DNA from 2 places in the Peribacillus sp. B2I2 genome. Region 2 is predicted to be linked to the other one. Evidence: riboswitches for the same ligand, from Rfam matches in the RefSeq annotation. Region 2 holds a riboswitch; the other holds the start of a gene.
The links. Region 2 has a riboswitch for FMN ahead of ribE (riboflavin synthase). Riboswitches for the same ligand answer to the same signal wherever they lie in the genome.
Positions count from the first base shown of each region.

Region 1: linked by a shared signal. The riboswitch ahead of ABIE66_RS17425 (ECF transporter S component) and the one ahead of ribE (riboflavin synthase) in region 2 are both predicted to bind FMN.

Region 1 covers NZ_JBGCCB010000001.1:3,539,343-3,554,530, forward strand. Annotated here, with positions in the region: gene ABIE66_RS17410 (RecQ family ATP-dependent DNA helicase) at 1-427, opposite strand, end outside; gene ABIE66_RS17415 (YpbB family protein) at 427-1,497, opposite strand; gene ABIE66_RS17420 (ferredoxin) at 1,788-2,036, shown strand; gene ABIE66_RS17425 (ECF transporter S component) at 2,173-2,754, opposite strand; FMN riboswitch at 2,920-3,054, opposite strand; gene serA (phosphoglycerate dehydrogenase) at 3,375-4,949, shown strand; gene ABIE66_RS17435 (hypothetical protein) at 5,030-6,253, opposite strand; gene sigX (RNA polymerase sigma factor SigX) at 6,219-6,779, opposite strand; gene ABIE66_RS17445 (ATP-binding protein) at 6,998-8,791, opposite strand; gene ABIE66_RS17450 (response regulator transcription factor) at 8,788-9,504, opposite strand; gene ccsB (c-type cytochrome biogenesis protein CcsB) at 9,800-10,978, opposite strand; gene resB (cytochrome c biogenesis protein ResB) at 10,971-12,620, opposite strand; gene resA (thiol-disulfide oxidoreductase ResA) at 12,639-13,169, opposite strand; gene rluB (23S rRNA pseudouridine(2605) synthase RluB) at 13,376-14,116, opposite strand; gene ABIE66_RS17475 (spore maturation protein) at 14,432-14,959, opposite strand; gene ABIE66_RS17480 (nucleoside recognition domain-containing protein) at 14,973-15,188, opposite strand, start outside.
Region 2 covers NZ_JBGCCB010000001.1:543,207-558,394, forward strand. Annotated here, with positions in the region: gene ABIE66_RS02680 (aldehyde dehydrogenase family protein) at 145-1,665, shown strand; gene ABIE66_RS02685 (molybdopterin oxidoreductase family protein) at 1,866-3,926, opposite strand; gene putP (sodium/proline symporter PutP) at 4,084-5,553, shown strand; gene ABIE66_RS02695 (ATP-binding protein) at 5,730-6,977, shown strand; gene ABIE66_RS02700 (DEAD/DEAH box helicase) at 7,025-8,161, shown strand; gene ABIE66_RS02705 (hypothetical protein) at 8,412-8,600, opposite strand; gene megL (methionine gamma-lyase) at 8,905-10,080, shown strand; gene ABIE66_RS02715 (TspO/MBR family protein) at 10,098-10,826, opposite strand; gene ABIE66_RS02720 (hypothetical protein) at 11,651-11,815, shown strand; gene ABIE66_RS02725 (hypothetical protein) at 12,043-12,216, shown strand; FMN riboswitch at 12,753-12,883, shown strand; gene ribE (riboflavin synthase) at 13,030-13,668, shown strand; partial or broken gene ribB (3,4-dihydroxy-2-butanone-4-phosphate synthase) at 13,687-14,325, shown strand; gene ribH (6,7-dimethyl-8-ribityllumazine synthase) at 14,398-14,868, shown strand.

The DNA.
Region 1 (15,188 bases), 3.0 Mb from region 2:
ATTGTGAGATGCAGTGTGCTTCATCGATGACGAATAGACCTATTTCTATGGATTTCAAGGATTTTATCACAGTCTCCAGGCTCAGCATTTCAGGAGATAAAAAGATAAAACGATAACTATGTAACCGGTCGAAAGCTTTCCTTTTTTGATTTAGATTCAAAAAAGAATTGAGGGTCAAAACACTTTTTTCGCCACTCATCTTGAGCTGATCTGCCTGATCCTGCATTAATGATAATAATGGGGAGACAATTAGGACAGTCTTATTCAAAAGATAGGCCGGCAACTGGTAACATAATGATTTACCGGATCCGGTTGGCAGCATCGCTAAAGTATGACGGCCGGACATCAATGATTCAACCACTTCTTTTTGTCCGGGACGGAATTCATCAAATCCGAATTTTTCTTTGAGGACTCGTTCTATATTCATCATCCATCACCTAATTTCGCAAGTACAAGCCGTATTTGGAAAAAGCTTATCTGTTTATTATCGACCATATTCTTGATTGCTTTAAGCTTTTTCGTACCAAGTTCCTTAATAGCAGCAGCAATTTCTCTCTCATCCTCGATAGACACATAATCGGATATTGGAAAACCTTTATCCGATAGGACAATTTCAACGAGGTGATCTTCAATGGTGTTGACTTTCAATCGGCGGATTTCAGCTATTTCCCCCAGGTTTTTCCCTGCCTGTATGTACCGTAAAGTAGTCTGTGTAGATTGTGTCAAATGAGGATTCTCACTCTTTTGCCAATCATTGGTTAACGAGGACAAAAGGGGGTATTCCGTTCCCGTTCCCGTATCCATTTCTGAAAGCATTTGATGCAACGAGTCAAGAAATGTAAAGCGAACATATTGTTCTTCTACATCTTTCCTTTTGGCAATCTGTTCAAACGTAAGCCCAATCCTATTTACCCCAGTTAATTTCAAAATGAAAATGTCTCGTTTCAAATCACTTTGACTTTCTAAAAGGGAAATCAGTTCTTCATATAGATGTTGAGCAATCAACACTCGGTCCTGACGATTGGCATGTAAGAATTCCTTCACGAAATATTGGATTTTCGGATTTCGTTGTATCGGATAAAAACGTCTTTCATTGTGGACAATATGGGATATGGTTTGAATGAGCAAGTTTAACCTTCCCCAGAAAACCGGGGTGATATTGTGATACTTCCAACCATTTATATACGTCGGAAAAGGATTATTATTAAAGTAATCGACTAACATTCCCTCTCCTTGCAGACTAATTTCATATGCATCTGATTTATCCGTTAAATTAATGTAGTCATGCTTAAGGAACTGTTCAATGTTTTGATTCAATTGCTGACGTGTAAACCGAGGTATTGTCCCAAATATATTCGTTAACCCGAATAAATGGGCATCCTGGATTGTTTGTGACGACTTCTTTCCCTGTAGCATATGGTATATAGCATAAATGGAACGTTCGCCTTGAAATTTTTTTATCGCATATAGAATGATTGCCTGTAGATAATTATTCATGGGACTCACATCCTTGTTTCATTTAACCAATAAACCCATTGTAACAAATATCTGCAAAAATCGCCGTTATTATTGATGAATACAAGGAAAATTATGTGACTAAATGACGAACCATGGTAGGACCCAAGTTAATTATTACGATGTTTTTCGTTGACATTCTACTACATGATAGTTATTATCAATACAATTTCTATTGAAAAGTTTGGCATTCGGTCTTACAATAAGAAAGAGATAATAATCTGAAATAAAAAGATTATCAGTTGTTAATCAACTTAGGAGGGGTTATATTCATGGCTAAATTTACTATTGTGGATAAAGAAACATGCATCGCTTGTGGTGCTTGTGGAGCAGCAGCACCAGATATATATGATTATGATGACGAAGGGATTGCATTTGTTACCCTTGACGATAATGAGGGAATCGTTGAAATTCCAGATGTACTAATAGATGATATGATGGATGCATTTGAAGGATGTCCAACGGATTCTATTAAAGTTGCTGACGAGGCATTTGACGGGGATGCACTAAAATTCGAATAAAGGTACAAGCCATTTTCAATCGAGAATGGCTTTTTCTTTTGGCCAATGTCGCTTACACATTCCCATACCAATGACATAAAAAAACAACCGGATATGTATATCCGGTTGTTTTTTTATATTTCTATCGTCAATGCCGTTAAGCATTTTTATATAATATTTGCTTATTGATCCATGTCTGTAATTTAATGAACAATAACATGAATACAGATGTGATGAGCACGCCTTTAATCACGTTGAAAGGCAAGATTGCCGTCGTGACGAACTTTCTCGACTCGGGTGCCGACATTGCATCCGCTCCCATAAAGAAGGTATAAGCCGGTAAAAAGACAAAATAGTTTAAAACACTCATAAATACCGCCATGGAAACTGTACCCGCAAGTAAAGCGAACGTCATCCCTTTTTTTGAATTGATTTTATTAAATACATAATAAGTCGGCAAGACGAACAGTATTCCCGCAACAAAGTTAGCGATATGTCCCACTGGTACAGCAGTCAAGGTCCCTGTCATGACAAAATCCAATAGGTTTTTAAGGAATTCAACTAGAATCCCGGCCATCGGTCCGAAAATCAATGCCGCCATCAGTGCTGGTATGTCGCTAAAATCAACACTCAGAAAAGGTGGAAATCCTGGGAACGGAAAATTTAAAAGCATCAATAAATAAGAAATGCTTCCCATCATGGCCAGTGTGACCATTTTTTTCACTTTGTTCTTTTTCATAGTTCTCTCTCCTTCTTTTCCGATCTACCTGAAAAAGAGGTTAGGGTTCCTTAATCATGTTGATGCTCAATAAAAAACCTTTAATTCCAATAGAATTAAAGGGATAAATTAAAGGTTACATCAAACAAACGTTCAGCAAATAACTGTTGAAACGCACTCAGGAACCTCCATCTTCTCCCATCCAGACTATACTGTCGGCTTTGGAATCACACCAAATCCTGCCCATAAGGCTCGCGGGCTTAGAAGAGAATTTCCTTCATCACCGCCGGTGGGGAATTACACCCCGCCCCGAAGATAGACCTATAAAATTTTGTTTTATCTTTCCCATTATATCCGAAATTCCTTTTTTGTGATAGCATTTTTTCTCAGTTGATACATTTAGGACTATAAATCACTTAAAAGAAAAATCGGATACACAAAATTATCATAATGAAAATATTTTTTCTTTTAAGGCAATCGATGTTGAAGCCATTAATAGTGCGGCATTAAACATACGATCCAAATGTAATTATTGTTTTAAGCGCTTACAATCAGTGAAGCCAAATTGACACAATTGGCATTTAAATTGTAAAATTAACTGAAATTTAAGATAATTCTTTTCCCTAGGAAGGTGTTTAGACGTGTATCGGATTTTAGTAGCAGATGCCATCAAACCAGAAGGACTCGGACCGCTATCAGAGGCTTCCAATATTCACCTTATTCAGAAGACAGTAGAGGAAGCGGAAAACGAACTTGATCAGATTGATGCAATACTTGTAAGAAGTGCAACGAAGGTTACGGAAGATTTAATGAACCGTATGCCGCAGTTGAAAATTATAGCACGCGCTGGTGTCGGCGTCGATAACATAGACATCCCCGCTGCGACAAAACGTGGGATTGTCGTGGTTAATGCTCCTGACGGCAATACCATTTCAACTGCAGAACATACATTTGCCATGATGGCTTCTTTAATGCGCCATATTCCGCAAGCTTATGCTTCACTGAAGAATGGGGAATGGAAACGTTCTTCATATACTGGAACGGAACTTCGCGGCAAAGTATTAGGTATAGTTGGATTTGGACGTATCGGAGGGGAAATTGCCAAACGTGCTAAAGTGTTTGGGATGGATGTAATTGTCTATGATCCGTTCCTGACTGCTGATCGTGCAAAGAAAATGGCCGTAACGTCCCTGCCGTTAAATGAATTGCTTCCTAAAGCAGATATCATTACTGTACATACTCCACTAACGAATGAAACTAGAGGTTTAATCAATAAAGAAAAACTGCTTACCTGTAAAAAAGGAGTTTATGTACTGAACTGCGCACGTGGTGGAATTCTAGACGAAGATGATTTATATGAAATGATAGTTGAAGGACATGTTGCAGGGGCGGCGCTGGATGTTTTCGTGGAAGAACCTCCACTTGGCCATAAACTGCTTGAATTGGATAGCGTCATTGCTACACCTCATCTAGGTGCATCTACGAAAGAGGCCCAATTAAATGTAGCCGTACAGGTTGCCCAAGAAGTTTTGACCTATTTCGAAGGAAATCCAGTTTCCAGTTCAATCAACCTTCCAGCGATTTCTAAAGAAGTGTTTGAAAAGGTACAGCCATTCTATCAACTTGTTCAGCAAATGGGATCCATTGCTTCTCAGTGCATGAATGAAGGGATTCAGGAAATCTCCGTTACGTATGCAGGAGAGTCATTGGACTTCGATACAGCGATTCTGACAAAAAGTCTAATCTCAGGCTTCTTCAAATCAAGGGTTGATGCATCAGTCAATGAGGTGAATGCCTTGCTGGTCGCAAAAGAGCGTGGCATTACAGTTGGTGAAAAAATCTCAACGGACTCTTTAGGATACTCTAACTTGATCAGCCTTAAAATAAAAGGTGACAACCGCGAATTAACAATAAGTGGAACTTATATCGAAAATTACGGTTCTCGAATTGTAAGCTTGAATGGTTTCAAAATCGACTTTCATCCGGAATCGAATTTACTTTATATCCAGCATACCGATAAACCTGGTGTAATCGGTAACGTAGGTAAGGTTCTTGGTGATCACGGAGTGAATATCGCCACCATGCAGGTAGGCCGAAAAGAAGCTGGTGGGGAAGCAATCATGGTTTTAAGCTTTGATGAACCATTGGCAGACAACATGAAACAATTTTTAATGGAAACAGAAGAAATTACATTCATGGCCCGTATTTCATTATAAGAAGAAAAAAGTGCCCGTCAGCGCGGGCACTTTTTTTAAATGTATAGAGCACCCCTCCATCATTTAGCCCGTCCCCTGCATCAATTCACTAGGTTCGGTGCTTTGGGCACCCATATGTCTTCAGTTAAATTCAACTGGCCGACCTCTTCAATTGGTGCATTTTCAAACTTCACTTTTTCAAAACCAAAATCCTTAGCAATGAAGAGTATGGCTTCTAAAGCTTGAAGGGATTCCTCACTATTTTCTATAGCTGCTTGATCTGACAATTGAATGGACACAAGATCTCCTTTTGAACGTATACTTTCCCATTTAAGGTCATCCGGGATTGCAGGTGAAATCCCCTCCATGTCCGGCTCCCCTTTTCCAGCTTGAAGTGCCTCTTCAATGTCCCGATAATCCATATTGCTTGGAACTAGGAACCTTGGAGAGGATTCATCTCTTTGGTAAAGTAGGTATGTGCGTTTTTGTTGATGAGGTATATCCGCCTCCTTTAAAAATCCCTTATTGGCAAACATTGCCCCTTGCTTACCACCTGTAGAAAAAGTCATCTTCTCTATATCATTATAGGAAAGCGTTTCTTCCATCGAATGGAGAAAAAGAGTATCCTCTTTCAATAATCGGCTGTTTTCTCGAAACTCAATATGAGCAGTGGTCATATCGTTTCCTTGGTTAATCTTTATATCAAGCGGAAAATAGTCAGATAGCCCATATTGCTCTTCATCGATATTGGACATTTGATTCGTTAACCGATTCAGTGTATCCGCTTTGTCATAATGTTTGAGTTTAATTGATATGGGAACGATGAAATTCATTTGATCATCAGGTACGCCCATGGTAATGACCGATGCATTTTTAAGGTCGTCTTGATAAATCGCATGTGCAAAAGTTTTTTCCTTTTCCCCTGTTAGAGGTTCTATTTCTGAAACCTCGTCTTTAGATTCAATCTCCGCTTGCTTACTCAAAAACTCTTGATTACCCTGTTTATCTTCTGAGGTATTTTCTTTGATATTTGCATTTTGCCGTTCCTGATCTGCCATTTCCTTATTTTCGGATATGGATAATTTCCCATTACCGCTGCTGTCCTCTTCCCTTGTAGTTCCCTTGTTTCCAATAATTAACGATGACGCCAAAACAACCATTAAGAATAAGGAGGCCACACCCGCAATTAGAGGTATCCAGTGTTTCTTTCTTTTTTTATCATGTATTCTCGCATACACCTCTGCCTTGGTTCGGTCATCTTTTAATTTCGGAAGCCCGCGTAGCATGTCTTCAATTTCGTTTTCTTTCCAACGGGATCTTCTCATTGCGGTGGCCCTCCTTTCCTGATAAATCTTCCATCAATTTTTTGATTGCCTTTAAAGCACGGTGCTGGGTCGTTTTTACCTTACTTTCACTCCAATTTAATATTTCTGCAGTTTCCGTAATGGACATGCCCTGAATGTACCTTAAAATGATGACGGATCTTTGATCGACGGTACATCTGTTTAAACATTGATAAATATCTTGGATATCATCGTTCATGATGGCCACTTCTTCCGGAATGGGCTGAGTATCTTTAATCAATTGCCTATCCCAATCAAAGTTAGGAAAGATTTTGTCTTTCCACCCTTTTTGTTTCCGAAAATAATCAATCGTCACATTTCTGGCAATCGAATAAATCCACGTTTTTTCACTGCTTTTTCCTTCGAAGCGTTCATAAGCCTTCATAACCCGGATATAGACCTCCTGAACAAGGTCCTCTGCCGTTTCTCGATTTTTAGTCATATAAAAAATGAATTGATAAACTTCCTGATGATATTTTTCATATAGATCGTGGAAAACGGAATCCATCATTTCCCCACATCCGTTCATAAATATAGTCGTCATTCCTCAATAAAAGTTACATACTTCGGCTTTAATCTTAATATAAAATTCCGTCAATTTCCACATGTCCGGAACTTCTTATCTTGTTCGCTAAAAAAAACAAAGACAAGTTGGAAATGAATCCAATTGCCTTTGTCTTCACAGTTCCCTATGAAACAAGATTTTTTTGGAAAGCTGTCCGTCATTCAATCGGCATTTTCCATAATTCGAGGCAGGATAAAACTGAACGTTGTCCCTTTATTAGGTAAACTGTTTACCGAAATGTAGCCATCATGGGCATTGATTATATTTTTTACGATGGCCAAACCCAATCCGGTACCTGATCGGCCGCGGGTCCTTGCCTTATCCGCTTTATAAAACCTCTCAAATACAAAAGGTAAATCTTCTTCGGGAATACCAGATCCAGAGTCCCTCACATCAATGATCAGACCTCTTCGATCACTTGTCCTCTGAATGACATCAATGTTCCCGCCTGGAGGAGTATGACGAATCGCATTATCAATTAAATTAGTCAAAACCTGTTCAATACGGTCAGGATCAAAATGCCATTCAATTTCATTGTCTTGAAGACTGACTGATATTGTAATCCCTTTTTCTTTGGCTAGCCCGGAAAACTTACTTGTAATCCTCTTTAAATAAGGTGAAATTGGTACATGTTCAAAGCTAAGGTTCATTTTTCCCGATTCCAATTTAGCCAGATCGAGCAGATCATTGACTAAACGTCCCATTCTCAAAGACTCATCATAGATGATGCGGGCCATCTCCAGCTTTTCCTCTTCACTGCCCGCAATATCATCAACGATCGCTTCACTATATCCTTGCAGCATTGAAATGGGCGTTCTTAATTCATGGGAGACATTGGCTATGAAATCCGTCCTAAGTTTGTCCATACGTCTTTCATCACTCATATCCCGTATGATGGCCACCGCTCCCCGAATATTGTCGGCATTTGTATATAGCGGGCTGACAATGAATCCCCAATCTCGGCCCTGCAAGGTAATTTCCCCGACTTGCTCCTTATCGAAGGACTCTGATTCATCAAAAAGATTCATCAAAACCAAGGGGACATTCACGTTATCTTCCCGGTTATTGCCTTTTTCAAAGTACCAGGATTGGAGAAACCTTTCCGCTGGCGGATTCGTTTCAAGGATTGTGCCATCTTTATTGAAGGTAATGACCCCATCAGCCATACTGCTAAGAATGCTTGAGAGATGTTCCTTTTCCTGACTGAGTGCATTCATATTGAATTTCAGCTGCTTCCTCATCTGATTAAACGCTATGGCCAACTCACCGATCTCATCTTGAGTCAAGATTGGAACCTTTGTATCAAATTTCCCCCGGGCAATCGCCAGTGCGGCTTCCCTCATCTTCACCAATGGGGCATTGATTCTTGTAGATAAAAAGAAAGCAAAAATCGTTGTCAAAATAATGGCGATGCCCGCTGCCAATAAAATGAACTGTGTAGTGGATTTTGTGGTTTCTTCCATGGACTCCAATGATTGAAATAAGAAAACTTCATCCTGTTCCCCATTCAATTCAAGTGGAATCCCAACAACGATTGCGGATAATTCCTCTTTACCCGGATCATGGGATAGCGCCATTTCCTTTTTTACAGTCTTTCTTTCGGTAAAAACCTTGAGCAATTCAGGATCATTCTTAATGGATTCCGGCGTGATTTCAAACTCCTTATCTCCTCCAATGGATGAGAAAATCATTTTGTCATCGTTTAGAATGATCATTTTCGTTTCGTTTCCTATTAATTCCGAAGCTATTTGTAAAACCTCATTGTTAGATCCCTGATGGTCATTTGTTACCTTAATGATTTGTTCGGCCGTTTTGGTTAAATCATTTTCAATATTTTCAATTTGGAAATTCTCAAAGAATTCGACCAGCAGAACGGTTAAAACGATTAATACGAATGACACGAGCAATAGGATCGTTGCCCATAGCTTCCCTACGACACTGCCCCACAGCATCAGTCATTAACGACTTCGAACTTGTAACCTACACCCCAAACAGTGACAATCATCTTGGCTGCGTTTTCGGATATGCGGTTTAATTTTTCACGTAAGCGTTTAACATGCGTGTCAACAGTTCGAAGATCTCCAAAGAATTCATAATGCCACACTTCTTTTAACAATTGCTCCCGATCGAAAACTTTATCTGGGGATTTAGCTAAGAAATATAATAATTCATATTCTTTTGGTGTTAATGAAACCTCTTTGTTATCAGCAAGTACACGGTGGGCATCATTATCAATGGTTAGATGCGAGAAGACGATCACATCTTTTGCCGTCGTTTCCGTCTGCATGTAACCCGTGCTTGAGGAGCGGCGCAATAAAGCTTTAACCCTTAACACGACTTCACGGGGACTGAACGGCTTTACGATATAATCATCGGTCCCCACTTCGAACCCTTGAACGCGGTTCACTTCTTCCCCTTTAGCAGTCAGCATGATAATAGGTGTCGTCTTCTTCTCCCTTAATTCACGGCAAACTTCGATTCCATCTTTACCAGGCATCATAATATCCAATAAAATTAAATCATAATCATTTTCAAGGGCTTTTGTTAAAGCCACATCTCCATTTTCAGCTTCATCAATTATATAATCTTCTCTTTCCAAATACATCTTTAACAGCCGGCGGATTCTTTCCTCATCATCCACCACGAGAATTTTAATAGCGTTATACATTATGTAATCAGCCTCCTATCATTTATTCTACAAAATGAAAACTTCCCTGACTAATAATTTTTCCTTCCAAAGTACGATAATGAGCCAATTTCGCATGGCTTTTATGGACCTTTCACCATATTGTCACAAAAAAAGACCTCACCCGTTTCCTCTGTGAATTCATAGTGGGTATTTCACTGAAATATCATATATAAAGTGAGGACGGAAAAAGGGATCATTCTCTAGAAAAATCGACAAGCCAACCCTCGACGTTTCTATCAAAAGACCCCCTTCATCTAATTATTACAATACAGAATCAAGCATATGAATGCAAACCAGCAATAACAAGATTAACAAATATCAAGTTAAATATCATTATGGCAAAACCGATGACGGCAAGCCATGCTGATTTTTCCCCTTGCCACCCCTTTGACATGCGCAGATGTAAAAAGGCCGCATAAAACAACCAAGTAATCAGAGCCCAGACTTCTTTCGGATCCCAGCCCCAGAATCGTGTCCAGGCCACTTGAGCCCAGATCATTGCAAAAATGAGGGCACCGAGTGTAAAGATCGGAAAACCGATAAGGACTGAACGATAACTAATCTCGTCCAATAAATTCAAATTCACATTTTTAACGATCGGCTTAATCAATGCTGCCACTCTTTTACGGGCAATCAATCTTATTAGACCATACAGGACGAGTCCCATACCGATTGACCAAATGACTGTATTCAGTTTCTTGGCATTGATCAGGGCAGGCATGTTCACCAGTGGTTCAAACCGATCCGTCTCGGTTAGTTCCCCTTCATGGGGACCTACAAGTGCAGGAAGGTTAAATTCTTGCTTAGCTGGCACACCTTTTTTATCGACCCAATCAAAATTCGCCTTATAATCCATGGCGGCAAAAGTAGAAGTGATGATGACGAAACCGATGGTACTGACTAATGTGAACATGATGACTTCAAGCCAAAACGTTCTTTTGCTCGCTTGTGACTGATCGACGAATTTGATTAAATAAATGATGGCTGCAACGAAACTTATCGCAAGGATCGACTGTCCTGCCGCTGCGGTCGTTACATGAATATGAAGCCAATCGCTCTGCAAAGCAGGAATGAGCGGCGAAATTTCTGTAGGGAACATACTTGCGTATGCAATTATCAATAACGCAATCGGTAAAGCGAATAACCCAAGTGCAGGTGTTTTATAAAGGAAATAAATTAGTATGAAAGCACCGACCAGCATCATTCCGAAAAAGGTCGTAAATTCGAACAGGTTACTTACCGGGGCATGGCCAGCAGCAATCCATCTAGTGATGAAATACCCAATTTGCGCAGCGAAACCGAGAATGGTGATGAAAATGCCAAGTTTAGCCCATTTGTTTTGTTTCTTTTCCTCCGCTCCACGTTTATCCTTTATCGATCCCCCAAATAAAAAGGTAGCGATCAGATATGATAAGAAAGCTGCATATAAAAAGTTACTGCTTAATTCAGCCATTTAAAACTTCCCCCTTATTAGAAGATTTCTCCTCCTCAAGTTGATCCGTTGGTTCGCAAAGAGATGTTGATTCTATCGCTTGTCCTATATCTCTTTTAATGCCGTGCCAGTTTTTGTTTGTATGGCCGGCCATTAATATCTCATCATCTTTCCTTTTAATCCATATACGTCGGTGATTCCAATATGAGCCTTGGACAACGCCTATCATGAAAATGATTCCACCAGAGAATAGGATCCAAAGCGTTAAATCCTTCCTAACGGTCAAAGCCGTGACATCTTGGGTTTCCACACCATTAAAGGCCATTTTATATGTATTTTCCCCTAAAGGCTCCACAGTCTCTTTAATCGCTACGAAACTGACTTCACCCTCTGGCTTATCCGGAGTATGCATTTTAAAGATAAATGCTGGATTATTCGGAATCTTCGATATCGTTCTAGGTTCACCTTTTTCATCGAACTCGAAATCAGGGAAGTAACTGATCAAATCAACAGAATAACCTTCATCCAACTCGTATTTCTTTTCAGGATTATTCAAATCAACCTTTAAGCTGCCATATTTCTCTTCGGTTTCTTTATTTATCAAATTAAAAGACATCGTACTGAGCTCATCCAGTTTATAGTCTACTTGGTAGAGGGCATAATGATCATGTTTCAGAGGTTCATTGACTTTGATTTTAAAATCTTTAAGCTTATCAAGGTCCACTTTCTCCCCTGGTATGGTTTCTCCCTTGCGCTCATAGAGCGTTACATCGGATTGATAGGTTTTAGCTATCGTACCGGTTTTATCTATTGCAGCACTGTATTGTTCATCTTCTTCATTTTCTTTGTCATATACCTCTAAGGTAAATTCATTATTCTGGAGGTAGTATTCACCATTTGTACCCGGGATTTCTTTTCTCTCGCCTTCCCGCAGCCAAAGTACTTTGTCAATATACATCCCAGGGACAGAACGCAATAATGCTCCAATTAAGAAAATGATAAGTCCAATATGATTTACATAGGGTCCCCAACGTGAAAAACGACCCTTTTCGGCAAGTATATGACCGTTTTCCTCTCGTATATGATAACGCTGCCTTTTTAGCCTATTCTTTACTTCTTCAAGGTTTACATCTTGATCTTCAAGCTTTGTCACACCAAAAATCCTTTGACGTTTCATGAAACCGTCATGACGTGTGACCCCTTGTTTTTTTAACGATTTATATAAGGGAAAGAACCGATCGATACTGGCAATCAATAGTGATATGCCGAGCATGCCTATGATAATTAAATACCACCATGAACTGTACAAATTATGAAACCCGAGTTCATAATACACCTTTCCGAACCAGCCGTACTCCAGTTCATAATGCTCTGCAGGCGTCGCCGTTGAAGGGATATACATTTCCTGAGGTAAAATCGTCCCGATAGCTGAAGCGACTAAGGCAATGACAATGAGCGTCACCCCTACCTTAACGGAAGAAAAGAAGTTCCATATTTTATCGATGACCGTTTTTTTATATGTTTGTGAACGCCTTGCACTTCCTTCATATCGCATATCAATTAGCTTGTTTTCTTTTTCGTTACCAAGCACCATCCCACATTTCCCACAAATCTTTGTGCCAAATGGATTTACATGACCACAATCGCATTTTACTTCTTTCATGTCAAAAACTCCCCAATATTATGGTTTAATTCTCTCCATATGCTTTTGGATGCTCTCTTCTGTCAAAGCTCCGGTGATGATATCTATCACTTTCCCCTCTTTATCAACCAAAAAGGTGACTGGCAAAATATCCACGCGATAGGCATTTTCCACTTCCCTACCTTTATCGATCATGACAGGAAAGGTAAGATCATGCTTTGTGATGAAATTATTGACAGCATAGTCAGATTCCCCGACATTAACCGCTAATATCTCAACGCCCTGGTCTTTAAATTTCTTATATTGATTTTCCATATAAGGCATTTCATATTCACACGGCTTACAATATGTACCCCAAAAGTTCAGGAAGACGCCTTTTCCCTTGTAATCGGAAAGTTTATGTTCTTTGCCTTCCATATCAGTCAAAACGAAATTGGGTGCATCGGATCGTTTACTCAGACTTTCATTCTTATCTTTAGTGAAGTTCGTATAAAGGGCAAACACTAAAGCTGCACCTAGAAGCAGGAGAATGATGGTCCTGATAATTAGGCGTCGCTTCTTTTTATCCATAGAAATCCTCCTAAGGCCACACTAATTTAACCATACCATTATACCATTTAACACCATGTCCATTTTATTTACATTTCTGAAGGTTTTGTGACATCTTTTCCCGATTCATGAAGGAAAGGTATTTACAGGTTGTTTTCCACCACCCAATCCTCCAGGGGAAAAATGGGGTAGTGGTTTCAACCTATTAATACAGGAAAAATTCTTTCTTACATTCTCCGCTGTTTTGGTTCGGTCGTTGCTAAAGTCCGCATTAATTTAACTTCATGTGGAGTCAGCTCACGGGAATCTCCTGCTGTTAAACCGTCCAATGTCAAGAAACCATATTGTTCCCTCTTCAATTTTATGACGGGATGGCCGATTGCTTCAAACATCCGGCGGACTTGCCTGTTCCGGCCTTCATGTATTGTGATTTCAACTATGGCCGTTTCCTTTTTTTTGTCGGTGGACAATACCCTAGTCTTGGCTGGGGCAGTCTTACCATCCTCCAATTTGATACCTTTATCCAACTTTTTCAAGCTTTCACGCAAAGGCATCCCTTTCACTTTTGCCACATACACTTTATCCACTTCATGCTTAGGATGCATTAACGTGTTTGCAAATTCTCCGTCATTGGTTAAAATCAACAAACCCGAAGTATCGTAATCCAAGCGGCCAACTGGATAAATCCGTTCATTGATGTAAGGGAAATAGTCCGTTACGACTTTTCTATTCTTATCATCAGAAACTGCCGAAATGACACCGCGCGGTTTATAGAATAGGAAATAAACAGGAGCTTCTTTTTCAAGCGGGACTTCATTAACCTGAACCTTATCATTAGGACCCACCTTCACACCTAATTCCTTCACTACTTTGCCGTTCACTTTTACCTTACCTTCTAAAATCAACTCTTCTGCTTTACGGCGGGAAGCCAGTCCAGCATGTGCTATCACCTTTTGTAATCGTTCCATCTATCTTCACCCCATAATATAATCATTCGTTTGTTATTGTCGATACATACACAATCATACAATTATTACATATAGAGAGGCAAAAACAAAAGGTTTTTCGCGATTAAGAGCTTTTCTTTTATAATTACATCAATAATGTGACGGTTAAATGGGTTGGTTTCCATAATGAGTGTAACATAGCTTATTTTTCCATACAAAAAAATGTTTCTTTAAGATGAATGTTCGAACCATATAAAAAATTGATAGCTATCCATAACGGGTTCGTTTAAGAAAAAGGCAAAAAAAAAAGAAATGGAATCGCCCATTTCCTTACCTTTAATTCATTCCAAATACTAATGTGACGACGATAACGGCGGCTATGATTCCGATCAAGTCTGCCAAAAGACCAACCTTAAGGGCATCACCCATTTTTTTGATTCCGACGGCTCCAAAATAAACCGTCAATACATAGAAGGTGGTGTCTGTACTTCCCTGAATCGTGGCAGCCAAGCGCCCGACAAAGGAATCCGGTCCATAAACCGATATCAGGTCGCTGGTCATTCCTAATGCGGCTGTTCCTGATATTGGCCGGATAATCGCAAGGGGTAAAACCTCAGACGGAAAATGAAGAAGGGAAAGCAATGGGTTTAGTGATTGTACAATGAAATCCAAGGCGCCTGATGCCCTAAATACTGAAATCGCCACAAGCATGCCTACCAGGAAAGGGATAAGGGAAAAGGACATGTTGATCCCTTCTTTCCCCCCCTCGACGAACATCTCATAGGTGGGGACTCTTTTCAATGTGCCGTACAGTAATATACTGAGGATCAAAATCGGTATCATCCAAATTGAAATGGTGGTCATCCAGTGCAACATCCTATTCCCTCCCGCTCCTCTTTCTCCTGTAATAAAAATATCGATCTATCGCGATTCCTCCAACGGCAGAAATGGCCGTAGCTATTATGGTTGGAAAAACGATGTCCGTCGGGGATTGGGCATCGTAATTCATGCGAATCGCAATGACAGTCGTTGGAATCAACGTTACGCTTGAGGTATTGATCGCTAAAAAAGTGACCATCGAGCGGCTGACCGT
Region 2 (15,188 bases):
GCAGAATTGAATAGGGAATTCATGATTGAATTTAAATGGTACAGGAAAGGGCAAGAAAATGTGATTTCCCTAATATTTCAAACTGGCATGAATCTTGCTCATATCTTATATAGGTAGATAACTTAAAACCGAGGAGGAATTTATATGCAGGAAACTTTACAAAATAACACGAAAAAAGAAGGAACGGGAGCACTGGACTTAAAGATGTACATCAATGGGGAATGGGTGAATTCGACTTCAGGTGAGAAGAGGGATGTATTGAATCCGGCCACGGGAGAAGTTATTGCTACAGCTGCAGAAGGCACACAGGAAGACGTGGATGCAGCTGTCGAGGCAGCGAAATATGCTTTCTATGAAGGTGGATGGTGGGGAACTCCGGCAGTGGAGCGAGCTCGCATTTTATTCAAAATTGCCGATAAAATAGAAGAAAAAGCTGAAGAACTTGCTGCGTTGGAAACATTGGATAATGGGAAGCCATTGCGTGAGGCTCGTTATGACATAGATGATTCAGCAGCCTGTTTTAGATATTATGCAGGATTGGCTACAAAACCGACAGGTCAGACTTATGAAGTTCCTGATGGTCAGCAAGCGATGGTCGTAAGGGAACCGATTGGTGTATGCGGGCAGATCGTTCCTTGGAATTTCCCTCTAATGATGTCAGCCTGGAAACTAGCCCCGGCACTGGCTGCAGGAAATTCCGTTGTGTTCAAACCATCGGAGGTTACTCCCGTGACAGCTGTCAAACTATTTGAAATCATGGATGAGGTCGGATTGCCTAAAGGTGTCGCAAACCTAGTGTTAGGAGCGGGGCCAATTGTCGGACAGGCGATTGCCGAACATGAAGAAATAGATAAAGTAGCCTTTACGGGAGGAACGGCTACAGGACGTAAGATCATGGAGGCTTCACTAGGTAACCTAAAGAAAGTGACATTGGAGCTCGGTGGGAAATCGCCTAATATCGTATTTGCGGACTCTGACTTCGAGACTGCAGTTGATTATGCTCTCTACGGGATTTTCTGTAATCAAGGACAAGTTTGTTCAGCGGGCTCCCGGTTACTTTTGGAGGAGTCCATTTACGATCAGTTCATTGCAAGCCTTACTGCTAAGGCGAAAAAGATCAAAGTAGGCTCAGGTTCCGATGAAAAAAGCCAAATGGGTCCTATCGTTTCAGAGGCCCATATGAACAAGATATTATCGTATATCCAAATTGGAAAAGAAGAAGGAGCCAAATTAATCGTCGGTGGAAACCGAATTAAAGAAGAAGGCTTGGATAAAGGTTACTTTGTCGAACCTACTATTTTTGTTGATACGACACCGGACATGCGGATTGTGCAGGAAGAAATTTTTGGACCGGTGCTTGTCGTTCAAAAGTTCAAGGATGAAGCGGAAGCTCTTCGACTTGCCAATGATACGAAATATGGTTTAGCGGGAGCGGTGTTCACCAATGATATCGCAAAAGCGTACCGTGTCATTAAAAAAGTACGTGCCGGCATCACGTGGATAAACTCATATCACCCGACTTATAATGAAGCTCCTTGGGGAGGATTCAAGCAAAGTGGAAATGGACGCGAACTGGGCACTTTCGGTTATGAGGCATATACGGAAGTAAAGCAAATCAATAACAACTTGGATATTCAGCCAACTGGTTGGTTTGATGAAGAGTAAATAGCTAGACGAAAAGGCTGTTCCTTGTGGAACAGCCTTTTTTATGTTGATATGCAAAAAAACGGAAATCGCCGATAAAATCTGGAAATCGCAGAAATAATTCCAGAATCGCCGATAAAATCTGGAAATCGCAGAAATAATTCCAGAATCGCCGATATAATCCGAGAATCGGCGAAATAACTCCAGAATCGCCGATATATTTATAGATTCGTGGACTTATGTTGGACTTTTTCAAGATCCACCCGTCCTGAAAAGAAAACGGCGCCATTGCCCATGTCTGAGAGGCGATCTGGAGTAAGGGCATTGATGAGTTGTTTCGTTTCAGGTGCATTCTGCCACAAGCCTTGGCTGACAAGTACGCCGGGTAACACATTTTCACCGGGAGCGGCGGTAAGCAAGCATTCACCGCGGCCGTTCCAGATTTTAACCATATCTCCGGAAGCTATCCCTAACGTTTTGGCATCAGCTGCATTGATGTGCAGCTTAGGTTCCTTTTCCAAGGAGATATGTTTGGCATTATTTGAAAAGGTTGAATTCAAGAAGTTATGATTAGGTGCCGGTATGAATAAAAATGGCAGTTCGCTGTCTTTTATGATTGGTGTATATGTTGGTAGAGGCTGATATCCATCGCGCTTCATCCGTTCTGAATAAAGTTCGATTTTACCGCTTGGTGTCGGTAGCTTGCCTGGGAACATCCGGTGCATCTTGGCTTTGACAAATTGATTCCTTGAAAGGGAGTCATAGGTGATGCCTTCCAAATGCGGATTATCGGGAAAATCAAGCGCCTGCCGTATCATATCTTCTTCTGAATCTTTAAAAGCTTGTTCCTCAAAGCCCATTCCATCAGCTAAAAGTTTGAACAATTCAACATTCGATTTCGACTCGCCATATTTATCGACTACAGGTTTCTGTATTTGGACGTAATTATGCCAGTATGAATTATAAAAATCCTCCGTTTCATAAGATGATGTGGCAGGGAGGACGAGGTCAGCAAACATGGCCGTTTCGGTCAAGAATAGATCATGCACCACTGTGAATAGATCTTCCCGCATTAGACCTTCCTGCACCTTATTTGCATTCGGAGCGACAAGTGCTGGGTTGGAGCCGTATACAAACATGGAGCGAATCGGGTTTTCTTTTTCCAATAGAGCTTGACCGATTTGGTTCATATTAATGGTCCGAGTAGATTTATTGTGCAATAAATCAGGGCGTCTTAAGGCATTTGTATTAAAAGCCAGATATCCTGAATTCCCTTTGATGGCCCCGCCGCCTTCCGTCATCCATTGGCCGGTAAGTGCAGGCAGGCAGGCAATGGTGCGTACTGCCATGCCGCCATTATCATGGTGCTGCAGCCCATTGCCTATTCGGACGAATGATGGAGTGGTAGTGCCATACATCCTGGCTAATTCATATAAGTCATCCATTGGAACGCTGGTGATCGCGGAGACGGTTGCAGGGTCATATTGGCGGACGTGTTCGCGCAATTCAGCAGCACCCACTGTGTATTCATCAAGAAAAGGCTGATCGACTAGATTCTCGGCAAATAGAATATGCATTAAACCGAGGGCAAGGGCACTATCGGTACCAGGCAGAATCGGTATGAACCAATCTGCCCACTTACCGGTTTGGTTTTTATGTACGTCAATGACAACTACTTTGGCCCCGTTTTTTCGGGCTTGCTGTGCAAGCGTAACTTGGTGCATATTTGTGCTCACCGCATTAATGCCCCACATGATGAAAAGCTTTGTATGAATCGTTTCTTCAGGGTCGATGCCGAAAGAACCACCCATTGTATAGTTGTATCCGACTGAGCCGGCCGCGTTACAAATGGAACGCTCAAGCATGCTTGCACCGAGTTTGTGAAAAAAACGGCGATCCATGCCCTCTGCGCTTAGGTTACCCATGTTTCCATAAAAGCTGTAGGGAAGTATGCTTTCAGGGCCATGCATTTCGAGCAGATCATTCCATTTGAAAGTAATTGTGTCAATGGCCTCTTCCCAACTGATTGGAGCGAATTTCCCTTCTCCTTTCGGGCCGATGCGCTTTAATGGCTGCTTTATGCGATTGGGGTCATATAGGCGGGCAGTCATGTTCCGGACCTTGTTGCAAATATTCCCTTTGGTGACTGGATGATCAGGGTCCCCCTGAACTTTAATGATTTTCCCGTCCTTTTTGTGCAGCAGTAGACCGCATTGATCAGGACAGTCAAGAGAGCAAACAGAGGGAAAGACTCCATCTGGCTGATTGATATAGGATTGCATGGGCGTATTCCTCCTAATAATTTAATCTAATAAAATGAATTTTCTTAATTATATTGAAAGTGAAATCGTTGATAGGTGCAAGAACTTCTTAACATATGTTTTTTTTTCTGATAAGCTTACAAGATGAAAATTAACCTATAAATAGGAGGATTCATTTTTGGAATATGGAATTATAATATCAATTGGAATATACATGGCAGGCATGCTGTTAATTGGTTATTTGGCCTATCGGAGAACGGCCAACTTAACGGATTACATGCTTGGCGGCCGGAACTTGGGCCCAGCTGTAACTGCATTGAGTGCAGGTGCTTCCGATATGAGCGGCTGGCTGTTGATGGGTCTTCCCGGTGCAATGTACATAAGCGGGTTAAGTGCTGGCTGGATTGTCATCGGCCTGTGTGCAGGATCTTATTTAAACTGGTTATTCGTGGCACCAAGACTTCGGACATATACGGAAGTGGCCGGCAATTCGATTACGATTCCCGACTTTTTGGGAAATCGGTTTAAAGATGGATCACGGATTTTGAAAGTTGTATCAGCATCGGTCATTTTAATCTTCTTCACCTTTTACACCTCTTCAGGTATGGTAGCAGGCGGTGAGCTTTTCCGCTCCGCTTTCAATTTGGATTACCGGTGGGGCATCTGGCTGACGGCGAGCGTTGTTATTCTTTACACATTATTTGGCGGATTCCTGGCTGTTAGCTGGACGGACTTCGTACAAGGTACGATTATGTTCATTGCCTTAATTCTAGTACCAGTTGTCACGATTGTAAATATTGGTGGCTGGGATCCTACCTTCAATGAAATAAAATCGATTAACCCGAATTTATTGCATGCTTTCGAAGGAACATCAACCATTGGCATCATATCTCTTCTGGCATGGGGACTTGGTTATTTCGGGCAGCCTCATATAATCGTTCGATTCATGGCGGTTTCATCTGTTAAGGAATTGAAAAGTGCACGGAGAATCGGTATGGGCTGGATGATTTTTGCTATCGTGGGAGCGATGTTCACCGGATTGGTAGGGATTGCTTATTTTAATCTGACAAGCAGTCCTTTAGGGGAGAAAAGTGCAGAGTCTGTCTTCATCATTTTAGCTAAAGAACTGTTTCCTTCTTTAATTACAGGCTTCTTGTTGGCGGCGATTTTGGCAGCGGTCATGAGTACGATTGCGTCTCAGCTGTTAGTTTCTGCAAGTGCCCTGACGGATGATTTCTATAAGCAGTTCATTCGGCCGAATGCATCGGATAAGGAATTAGTGCTAGTGGGCCGGTTTGGCGTTTTAGCAATTTCTGCCATCGCTCTCATTTTAGCTTTTAATCCAAGTGGTACGATCCTTAAATTGGTGGGTTATGCATGGGCCGGTTTTGGAGCGGCCTTCGGTCCGGTCATTTTGTTAAGCCTGTACTGGAAGCGAATGACGAAATGGGGAGCCCTGGCGGGAATGATTGTCGGTACCTCAACAGTAATCGTTTGGGAAATGATCGAAGAGTTAGCTGAAGTATACGAAATCATTCCTGGTTTCATCGCTGGAACAATAGCGGTCGTTGTTTTCAGCTTACTATCGGCCAAGCCTTCAAAAGTTATAGAAGAGGAATTCAATCAAGCCATCAAAAACCTCTCTTGATCATTTAACCCAGTTGTTTTTTAGATACAAACAATGAACGCCATAGATATGGTACAATATCCAAAGAGTCCTTATGTGGAAAACATGAGGGCTTTTTTTGAGTGATTTGGGAATAATAAACCAAAAAACATTACAAAGGATAAAACATGAACCAATCTCATAAAATTGCATGTAAAGTGGCTATTATATATATAATCATTGGGGTCTTATGGATTATCGTTACGGATTACATCTCTATGACACAGGCAAAGGCGGATGTTCAGATATATGCAATGTTTCAACATTCCAAAGGATGGATGTTCATTTTCATAACCGGGCTTTTCTTATACTTCATAATCAGGTATTGGACGGGGAAAATGTTGAGGTCCCAACAGGAATTCAATCTAAAGGATGAACAGTATCAGTCGCTGTTCAAGCATAACCCCGATTGTGTCCTTGAACTGAATCTTGAAGGAAATGTCGTTTCAATTAACCCGGAAGCTGAAAAGCTGTTAGGTCATCACAGTGACAATTTGAAAGGCAAGAATGCGAATCATCTCATCAACTGGAATGAAAAGGAAAAAGTATCTGTTTTCTTTATACAGTCCCTTCAAGGCGAAGCCGTAAAATTCGAAACGACCATCCAGAATAAGAGTGATGAAAAGCGGATAATCCGTGTAACCTTTCTACCGATCATCGTTCAAGCGGAAATGCTTGGAGTATATGCAATCGTAAGGGATATTACTGAATTGCGGCGCGAAGAGGAATTGATGATCATGTCGGAAAAGCTATCTGTAATCGGACATCTGGCTGCTGCCGTCGCACATGAGATAAGAAATCCGCTGACATCTTTAAAAGGATTCGTACAATTAATGGACATGACACAGGAGGTCAACCCGCTGCATTCTGATATCATGTTGAAGGAAATTGACCGAATTAATATTATCTCAAGTGAACTGTTGGTTCTCGGAAAGAAACAGGATGTCGCATTCCGAAGGATAGATCTTGCCGACAGTTTACAACAGGTATTCACGTTGATGCAAGCAGAGACGAATTTGAATAATATCGAAATGGGGTTTAGGGTTAAAACCGCTGAACCGATTTATATTATGGCTGATTCAATTGAACTTAAACAGTTGATAATCAATGTTGTCAAGAATAGCATTGAAGCGATAGAGGATAATGGGAAAATTGATCTGTCGCTGCAAATCCTCGATGATCAAGCTGTAGTCAGCGTGAGTGATAATGGCATAGGAATGATGCCCGAGCGCCTTGAAAGGATTGGTGAGCCTTTTTATTCGACGAAGGAAAAGGGTACAGGGATCGGACTTGCAATTTGCCGGAAGGTCGTTCATCGCCTTGACGGGGAAATGCATTTTGAAAGTGAGATAAACAAAGGGACGACGGTTACAATTCGTATTCCGTTGGCTACTGGACAAGAATAAGTGGTACTATGAATGATAGGAAAAGTTTTATATTAAAGGAGAACGATATGAGCGAATTACCTGCATTAGTGAACGATAGAAAACCATATATACAAGAGGTCTGGAAAAAGTCCGGATTCGGACAACTTACCCCGATTCAAACTAAAGCGATTCCCGTGATTGTTGAGGGAAAAGACATCATGGCTGAATCACCGACTGGAACCGGAAAAACTTTAGCTTATTTACTGCCAGTGTTAGAAAAGGTAGATCCTGAAAAAAAATCGCCGCAAGCTTTGATTTTGGCATCATCCCGAGAACTGGTCATGCAAATCAATGAAGAAATTCGCATTTGGTCAGAGGGAAGCGGCATAACGGGTGCAGCATTCATCGGCGGTGCTAATGTGAAAAGGCAGTTGGACAAACTGAAGAAGCATCCACAGGTAATTGCCGGAACACCGGGTAGGATTTATGAATTGATTGCCCAAAAGAAATTGAAGATGCATGAAGTTAAGACGATTGTACTTGATGAAGGTGACCAATTGATCACTCCAGAGCATATGGGTACGATCAATAATATTATCAAAACAACCCTCAAAGACAGGCAAATAATGGTATTTTCGGCAACTCTGCCAGAGGAAACGGAAAAAGCGGCCCGAGGATTCATGAATGAACCCGAAATGATAAAGGTCGATAAGCATGAAAAAATGGAATCGAAAGTGGATCATCTGTACTTTGTTGTAGAGAGACGGGAAAAATCCAAGATTCTTGAGAAAATCACAAGACTTAAAGATGTGAAGGCCCTTGCCTTCCTGAATGATATAGCAGAACTGAGCGTCTTACATGAAAAGCTGAGCTATAAAGGTGTTGAAATGGGCGTGCTTCACGGGGAATCCAATAAAGTCGACCGGGAGAAAGCGCTGCGCAAGCTTCGTTCCGGAAAATCCCCGATGTTGATAGCAACGGATGTAGCGGCTAGGGGGCTTGATATTAAAGGTCTTACTGCGGTCGTTCATATTGATATGGCTGATAACATCGATCAATATATCCATAGATCAGGGAGAACTGGGCGTGCAGGTGCAGACGGCACTGTTATTTCAATCGTAACGGAAAGAGAAGAGCGAGAGTTGAAAAAAATGGCTCGTGAACTGGAGATTCCATTAACGAGAGTAACCTTCTATGGTGGAAACATCGTAGTCGATGAATGATTTGGAAAAGGGATGGCCGTGGCGGCTGTCTCTTTTTTTTTACAAACACGATTAGGATTTAAGCAGGGAACATATACCATCCGACCAATTCTTAAAACTCCTCCTTTTCTTTAAAAATTAAGTGGATGCTCAATTTGAATTCACTCTACATGACCTTTTCACTGTCTTAAAATGGTGGGATTCCCAGTTAACCAAAAATATGCGGATGAAAATGAGTGAACCTCCAACTGCAACGTACCAGTGAACAGGGTCATCCAGCAAGAGGAATAACGGGTTCATGAATGTCAAGATCGACAATTCCCCGGCTGAATTGGTCCTTAAACCTATAAAGAAGCATCCCCTGACACCAGCTGTCTGGAAAAAAAGATGATACTCCATTTGGACCAATTCTTGATCTTTTTGAGTGCGGGCGTTTGATGAGCTTAACGACTATGGCCATGCTGAAATCTGCTAGGATGAACCGAAACACTGCCAGTAACTTAGGGTGAAGTACGCAAAGCCAATTTGTCCTATAGCGAATGTAGAACCCATTAAAGCAGTCGTTAATATAACCAGAAAACCAAAAATGAATTTGTTCATCTTGCGCCCTGCCAAAATCTTTATCTATAAATTCTAATTGTGAAATTAAATTATATATACTGAATTCTGGAGTTTATTGATGGGGATATTCATGCATGAAAACGCTTCCTTTATATGGATTTTTGACATATGATAGCAATAGATATAGGTTAGGAGGAGACGATATGACAGGGAAGTATAAAAAGTTTGAAACGGCAGTCATACATGAAGGATATGACTCGAAGAAGCATTTAGGAAGCTTGGCAACACCCTTATTCCAAACCTCAACATTCACTTTCGAAACGGCCGAGCAAGGGGAACGGCGTTTTGCCGGTATAGAAGATGGATATATTTATTCTCGCCTTGGAAATCCCACGGTACAAGTGCTTGAAGAAAAGATTGCCGCTTTGGAAGGGGGGGAAGCTGGCCTTGCTTTCGGATCGGGTATGGCAGCGGTTTCAGCAGTGCTTTTTGCGTTAACTAAAACGGATGACCACATCCTGTGTTCACAGGGGTTATATGGATGTACATTCGGGCTTCTGCAGTTAATGAAAAATAAATACCGAATCACTCATGATTTTTGTGAAATGGATACAGAAGAACAAGTAAGGAAAATGATTCGGCCGGAAACGACCTGCATATATGTAGAAACCCCAATCAATCCGACGATGAAAATGATTGATTTAGAGATGGTAGTGAGAGTTGCGAAGGAATATAATGTAACGGTCGTAGTCGATAATACGTTTTCGACTCCCTACTTACAGAGACCGCTTGAATATGGATGTGATATCGTCCTTCATAGTGCGACGAAATATCTTTGCGGGCATGGGGATGTCGTTGCGGGCCTTGTTGTCGGCAAGAAGGAGTTTATGAAAAAGGTAGCTGGAACTACACAGAAGGATATCGGTGGAATCATTTCACCATTCGATGCCTGGTTACTATTGCGGGGGGTAAAGACCTTGCCTGTCAGGATGGACCGTCACTCGGCCAATGCAATGGAGATCTTTCGTGAACTTAAGAAACATCCAAAGGTGAAAAAGGTATATTATCCAGGTGATGAAGCCTCACCGGATCATTATATAATGCAAAAACAGATGAAACATGGCGGCGGCATTATCTCTTTCGAATTGCATGGCACAAAAAAGGATGCGCAGGAATTCCTCAATAAATTGGAACTTATCAAAATTGCCGTCAGTCTAGGGGATGCCGAAACATTGATCCAGCATCCCGCCACCATGACGCACTCTGCCATTCCTGAAGATTCGCGGGAACAAATGGGCATCAGTGACCAACTAGTCCGTCTCTCAGTTGGCCTTGAAGCTTGGCAGGACGTATGGCATGATCTTCGGCAGGCATTTTAGGCAGCCATATTTCCTTTTCAGCTCCTTCTATTTTTGATGAAGATTGTGATGGACACGATAAAGATGAGAGCAGCCAGAATATAAGAAATGTCTGAGGTTACCGGGTAGGCGGCACCATTTCGGATCCCGATGCCTATGAACGCCCAAACGAATACGAGAGGATAGCACCAATCCCGGTTTTTACCTGCAAAGACAAAGGCCAGGATTGTTGCTGCAATCAGCAAAATGATTGTCCAAGCTACACTGGAAATCCCATAACCTTCCCATTTAATATAGGTAAGGTAATAAGAAATGTCAGCGATGGCAGCAACACTCACCCAGCCTGTATAAACGGAAAACGGAAATAGATCGAAAGCAGTATGCTCCACTTTTTTTATGCTTATATAAATGACCATTAATGTGGCCAAAAGAGCGATGATAATGAATACGGATAACAAAAAGTGTTCGTAATGCCAAGCCAAAAGCCAGGAACCATTCAGTACACAGCTTAAAGCGAACCAAGGGGAGGATGCCTTATAAACAGGGCTGTTAAGGTGGTTACCTAAAAACTGTCTGATTACCCAAATGGCCAGCAGAAAGTAGATAAAGCCCCATATGGAAAATACATAACCGGCAGGAGTGAAAAGGACATCCAATTTATCAGAGACCTCTCCTGATGTTTGGCCGTTCAATGGCAGGAAATTGGCTAGAAAATTCATTGTTACGACGAATAGAAAGAAAATCAAATTGGTGATGGCAATAAGCATGAGCTTCCTCCTTGTATGAATTGTGACTCCTATAACTTATTCCACCATTTAAGCATGTTTAATCTTTTTGGAGCACATCGGAGGTACTCGGAAATGAATTTCATTTTTCCATATAGAAAGGGATTTCCTGTAACTAATGAACCATTTAAGTTTAGAAATTTCATATCTTTTTTCACTTTATGGCGTTAAAATATTCAAAAATTCATATTATTTTAGTCCTTCGGGTCGTAAGATCAAAAATAAACCGCCTAAACCTTTGTATTAAAGGGTTTGAGGCGGTTTTTATTTGTTCCATTTTAGTGTTTGGTAGGAAAGGTTGGCACAATTGAAGGGTGCATTGAATCGTATACTCCACACGAAATGCTAGCTTAAATGATAAAGCCTTAATGAGGACTTTGTAAATCGTCAAGAAGTTCCACCTGAAGAAGTAGGGAAGTTAACTTTTTTTGTCTGAAAGTATAACTGATAAAGGCTGTTATTTTTGGTTTGAATACAGAATTAGAAGACGAAAATACAAGATTGGTCTATGAGGATAAATCACAGATGTTAGATATAACCAGGCTTATTGGAGATTCATTTTATAGAACGTGGATAGATAATTTGAAATCATTAAGCATCCATAATTATGGGGGGTCCTTAATTGCCTAAACTTACAAACATCTGATCTGCAATCGGATTCGAATACTCAAAATTTTTTTCAACATTATAGCAAAATTCCCAAAGAAAATCTTTATAGAAAATATATAAAGAAAACCCTCTGAATTCGATTGTATAGTTATATTATCATCTATTCAATTGGGTGCTTTTTATCTTGGAGAAAGAAGATGTCAATATATTCATTAATGGGGACAAGCACAAGCGTAAATTTAGTAAATCCATATTATATAACAATACATGATATGGGGATGATTATATGGGGAAACATAGTTGTAAGAAAAAAAAGGATAAAAAGTGGTGCAAAAAAGAGAAACACAGTTGTAAGAAGGTAAAAGATTGTTGCAAGAAAAAAGAGAAAAAGTGTTGTAAAAAAGAGAGTAAAAAGCATTATTTTGAATGGAATAGTAAAATCAAAATCAGGTGGTAAGTACATTCCTATACAATATAGTAGTTTAGTTAATGGTAAGTTGCAAAGCACTAATTGAATTTAAATAGTTTAAATATTGCACTCATTCTTTGGGTGCATTTTTATTTTGGAGAAAGAAGGTGAGGAAATAGTATGGGTAAGCAGGCTTATTACAATAAATACAAACGTGATAAAGAAGCTAAGAAGTTCTATAACTCATCTGGTTGGAAGAAGTGCCGTGCTGTTGTATTGGCAGGAGACAATCATTTATGCCAGGAATGGTGGAAGAAACGGATCACACCTGTAGACATGGTCCATCACATATAACTTGCAGCTAACTTGATTTTTAGTATGGCCGAGCTTATGGGCCAAGTCTTTATAGTATCCATTGTGTGGTTCAAACTCTTTTCATTCATTTACATAAACTAGTCATTAACATATTCGAGACTTTGGAGGTGAGATTAATTGGGTTTAAACAAAAAATGTAAAAATTGAACAAAAGGTAGAGTAAAACGTCGAAGTGGATGTAAACGTGCCTGCTAAGGATAAAAAAGGGAATAGGGATCTTCCCTTACACGTGGTTAAAATCGGAAGGATATACAAAGTATCCAAAATTACTTTTTTAAAATGGCTTGATGGAGAAGGGCAAGGAGATTCATTCCTTGTTCTTTTTATTTTGTCGTGGTAATATGTCATTAATTAAAAGTCAATTCAGTGGTAGTTTTTTGGTAGGATACTTGGAAGGAATGAACAATATTCAACAGAACTATAAAACATTTCAATCAATATCATAACCGTAAAAATCCTATTACATAGGCTTTTAAATAACAACATAATACTAGAAAGCGCAGCAATGTGTTGATAGTGTCCTTCGGGGTCGGGTGAAAATCCCAACCGGCGGTGATGAAGAAATTCTAAGCCCGCGAGCCTGATAAAGGCAGGATTTGGTGAGATTCCAAAGCCGACAGTACAGTCTGGATGGGAGAAGGACGTGTGGAACCCAAGTGTATACGTACGCCTAATTTTTCAAAAAAGAAAATATTAGGCTTTTTAGGTATACAGTTTTTTTCACTCATTTCTCCTGCTAACTCCTTAGGTCTTCCTAAGGGGTTTTTTATATTTTATAAAAGGGGGAAAAACATGTTTACGGGAATCATTGAGGATATCGGTACCGTCCATTCCTTGAAAAAAGGAAACAGCAGTATGGAGCTGTCGATTCGTTCTGAAAAAATCCTTGAAGATGTTCATCTGGGGGATAGTATTTCAGTCAACGGGGTCTGCTTAACGGTAACGTCCTTCACGAAAAGTTTGTTTACGGTCGATGTGATGCCGGAAACGGTCAAAGCTTCCTCGATCCGGACGTTAAAGTTGGGATCACCTGTGAATCTCGAACGAGCCATGAGTGCACAGGGAAGGTTTGGCGGTCATTTTGTTTCAGGTCATATCGACGGAACCGGAACAATCATAAAAAAAGAACGAAAAGAAAATGCCGTATATTATGTAATCCAATTGGAAGAAGGGCTCAGTACCTTTTGCATTCCAAAAGGATCTGTAGCCATTGATGGAACGAGCTTGACGATATTTGGAATCGAACGAAACCTTTTGACTGTATCACTGATTCCATTGACTCATCAGGACACCGTATTGGGGCAAAAAGCGGCTGGCGATATAGTTAACATCGAAAATGACATGATAGGGAAATATATTATACATCAAATGAAAAATGGTGATTCAAAACCAGGGTTGAATTTAGAGTTTTTGGCAGAGCACGGATTCTAATAAAAGGGCGGTGTAATGATGTTCCATACAATTGAAGAAGCGATCGAAGATTTGAAAGCTGGCAAGATAGTAATCGTATCTGATGATGAAGACCGTGAAAATGAAGGGGATTTTGTCTTGTTGGCCGAAAAGGCGACGCCGGAAGCGATTAATTTCATGGCGACTCATGGACGAGGTTTGATTTGTACAACCATTACTGAAGAATTGGCAGGAAAATTGAACCTGCATCCTATGGTAGGAGAAAATACCGATCATCATGGTACTGCTTTTACTGTTAGTGTCGATCATAAAAGCACTTCCACAGGAATCAGTGCTTTTGAACGGTCATTGACGATACTTGAGCTTCTTAAAGAGGATTCGGTCGCTGAAGATTTTCAAAGGCCTGGTCACACTTTTCCGATAGTCGCTAAAGAAGGCGGCGTACTGAGGAGGGCAGGACATACGGAAGCTTCGGTGGATTTGGCAAAGTTATGCGGTGCCGCTCCAGCTGGTGTCATTTGCGAGATCATGAATGAAGATGGATCGATGGCACGCGTATCCGATTTGGAAGTCATCGCTGAGAAATTCAACCTGAAATTCATCACGATAGCCGATTTGATTCGGTTTCTTCAACAAAGTGATACAATCGGGAAACAAGAATTTGAACTGAACATCCCGAATGCTTAAGGAGTTTAGCGCATTTAAATGAACAAAAAATGATATCTGTATAATAATTAGGAGGAATTGGACATGGGGAAAATTATTGAAGCACAATTAATCGGATCAGGATTGAAAGTAGGAATCGTTGTAGGAAGATTTAATGAGTTTATCACAAGCAAGCTTTTAGGAGGGGCATTGGATGGCCTTAAGCGTCATGGTGTTGATGAGAATGATGTTGACATCGCATGGGTCCCGGGTGCTTTTGAACTTCCGTTAATTGCGAAGAAACTTGTAAATACAGGTAAATATGATGCGGTAATCGGTCTTGGGACGGTAATCAGGGGTGCCACTTCACATTATGATTATGTGTGCAATGAAGCAGCTAAAGGCATGGCAGCCGTTTCCTTGGACACAGGTGTACCGGTTATCTTCGGATTGTTGACAACTGAGAATATTGAACAAGCCATTGAACGTGCCGGAACTAAATCAGGTAACAAAGGCTATGAAGCTGCCGTTAGTGCCATTGAAATGGCCAACCTTGGAAAATTGATAGAACAGTGATTTCACATAAGGAGGCCGCAGGGATTAACATTTCCTGCGGCTTTTTTTTGATGTACTGGATTTTAGGTTATGTTACTCAGGTTCTGTTGAATGTGATTTGTGGCATGACGGCTATTTTAGTTTTTTTTTTATATCTATTAAGGCAATAACGATTTCCTCAGATTTCCCCCTGTTATTTGGACAATTCTGAAATGGCCATAAGGGCCACTTGTTGGCGGGGTGCCTAGAAATATGGATAGAATGAGGCATAAAGTGATCATTGAATACATGATCATGATATCTTGAAGCATTAATGGTTTGTTGTTTTCCCCTGTCTGTTT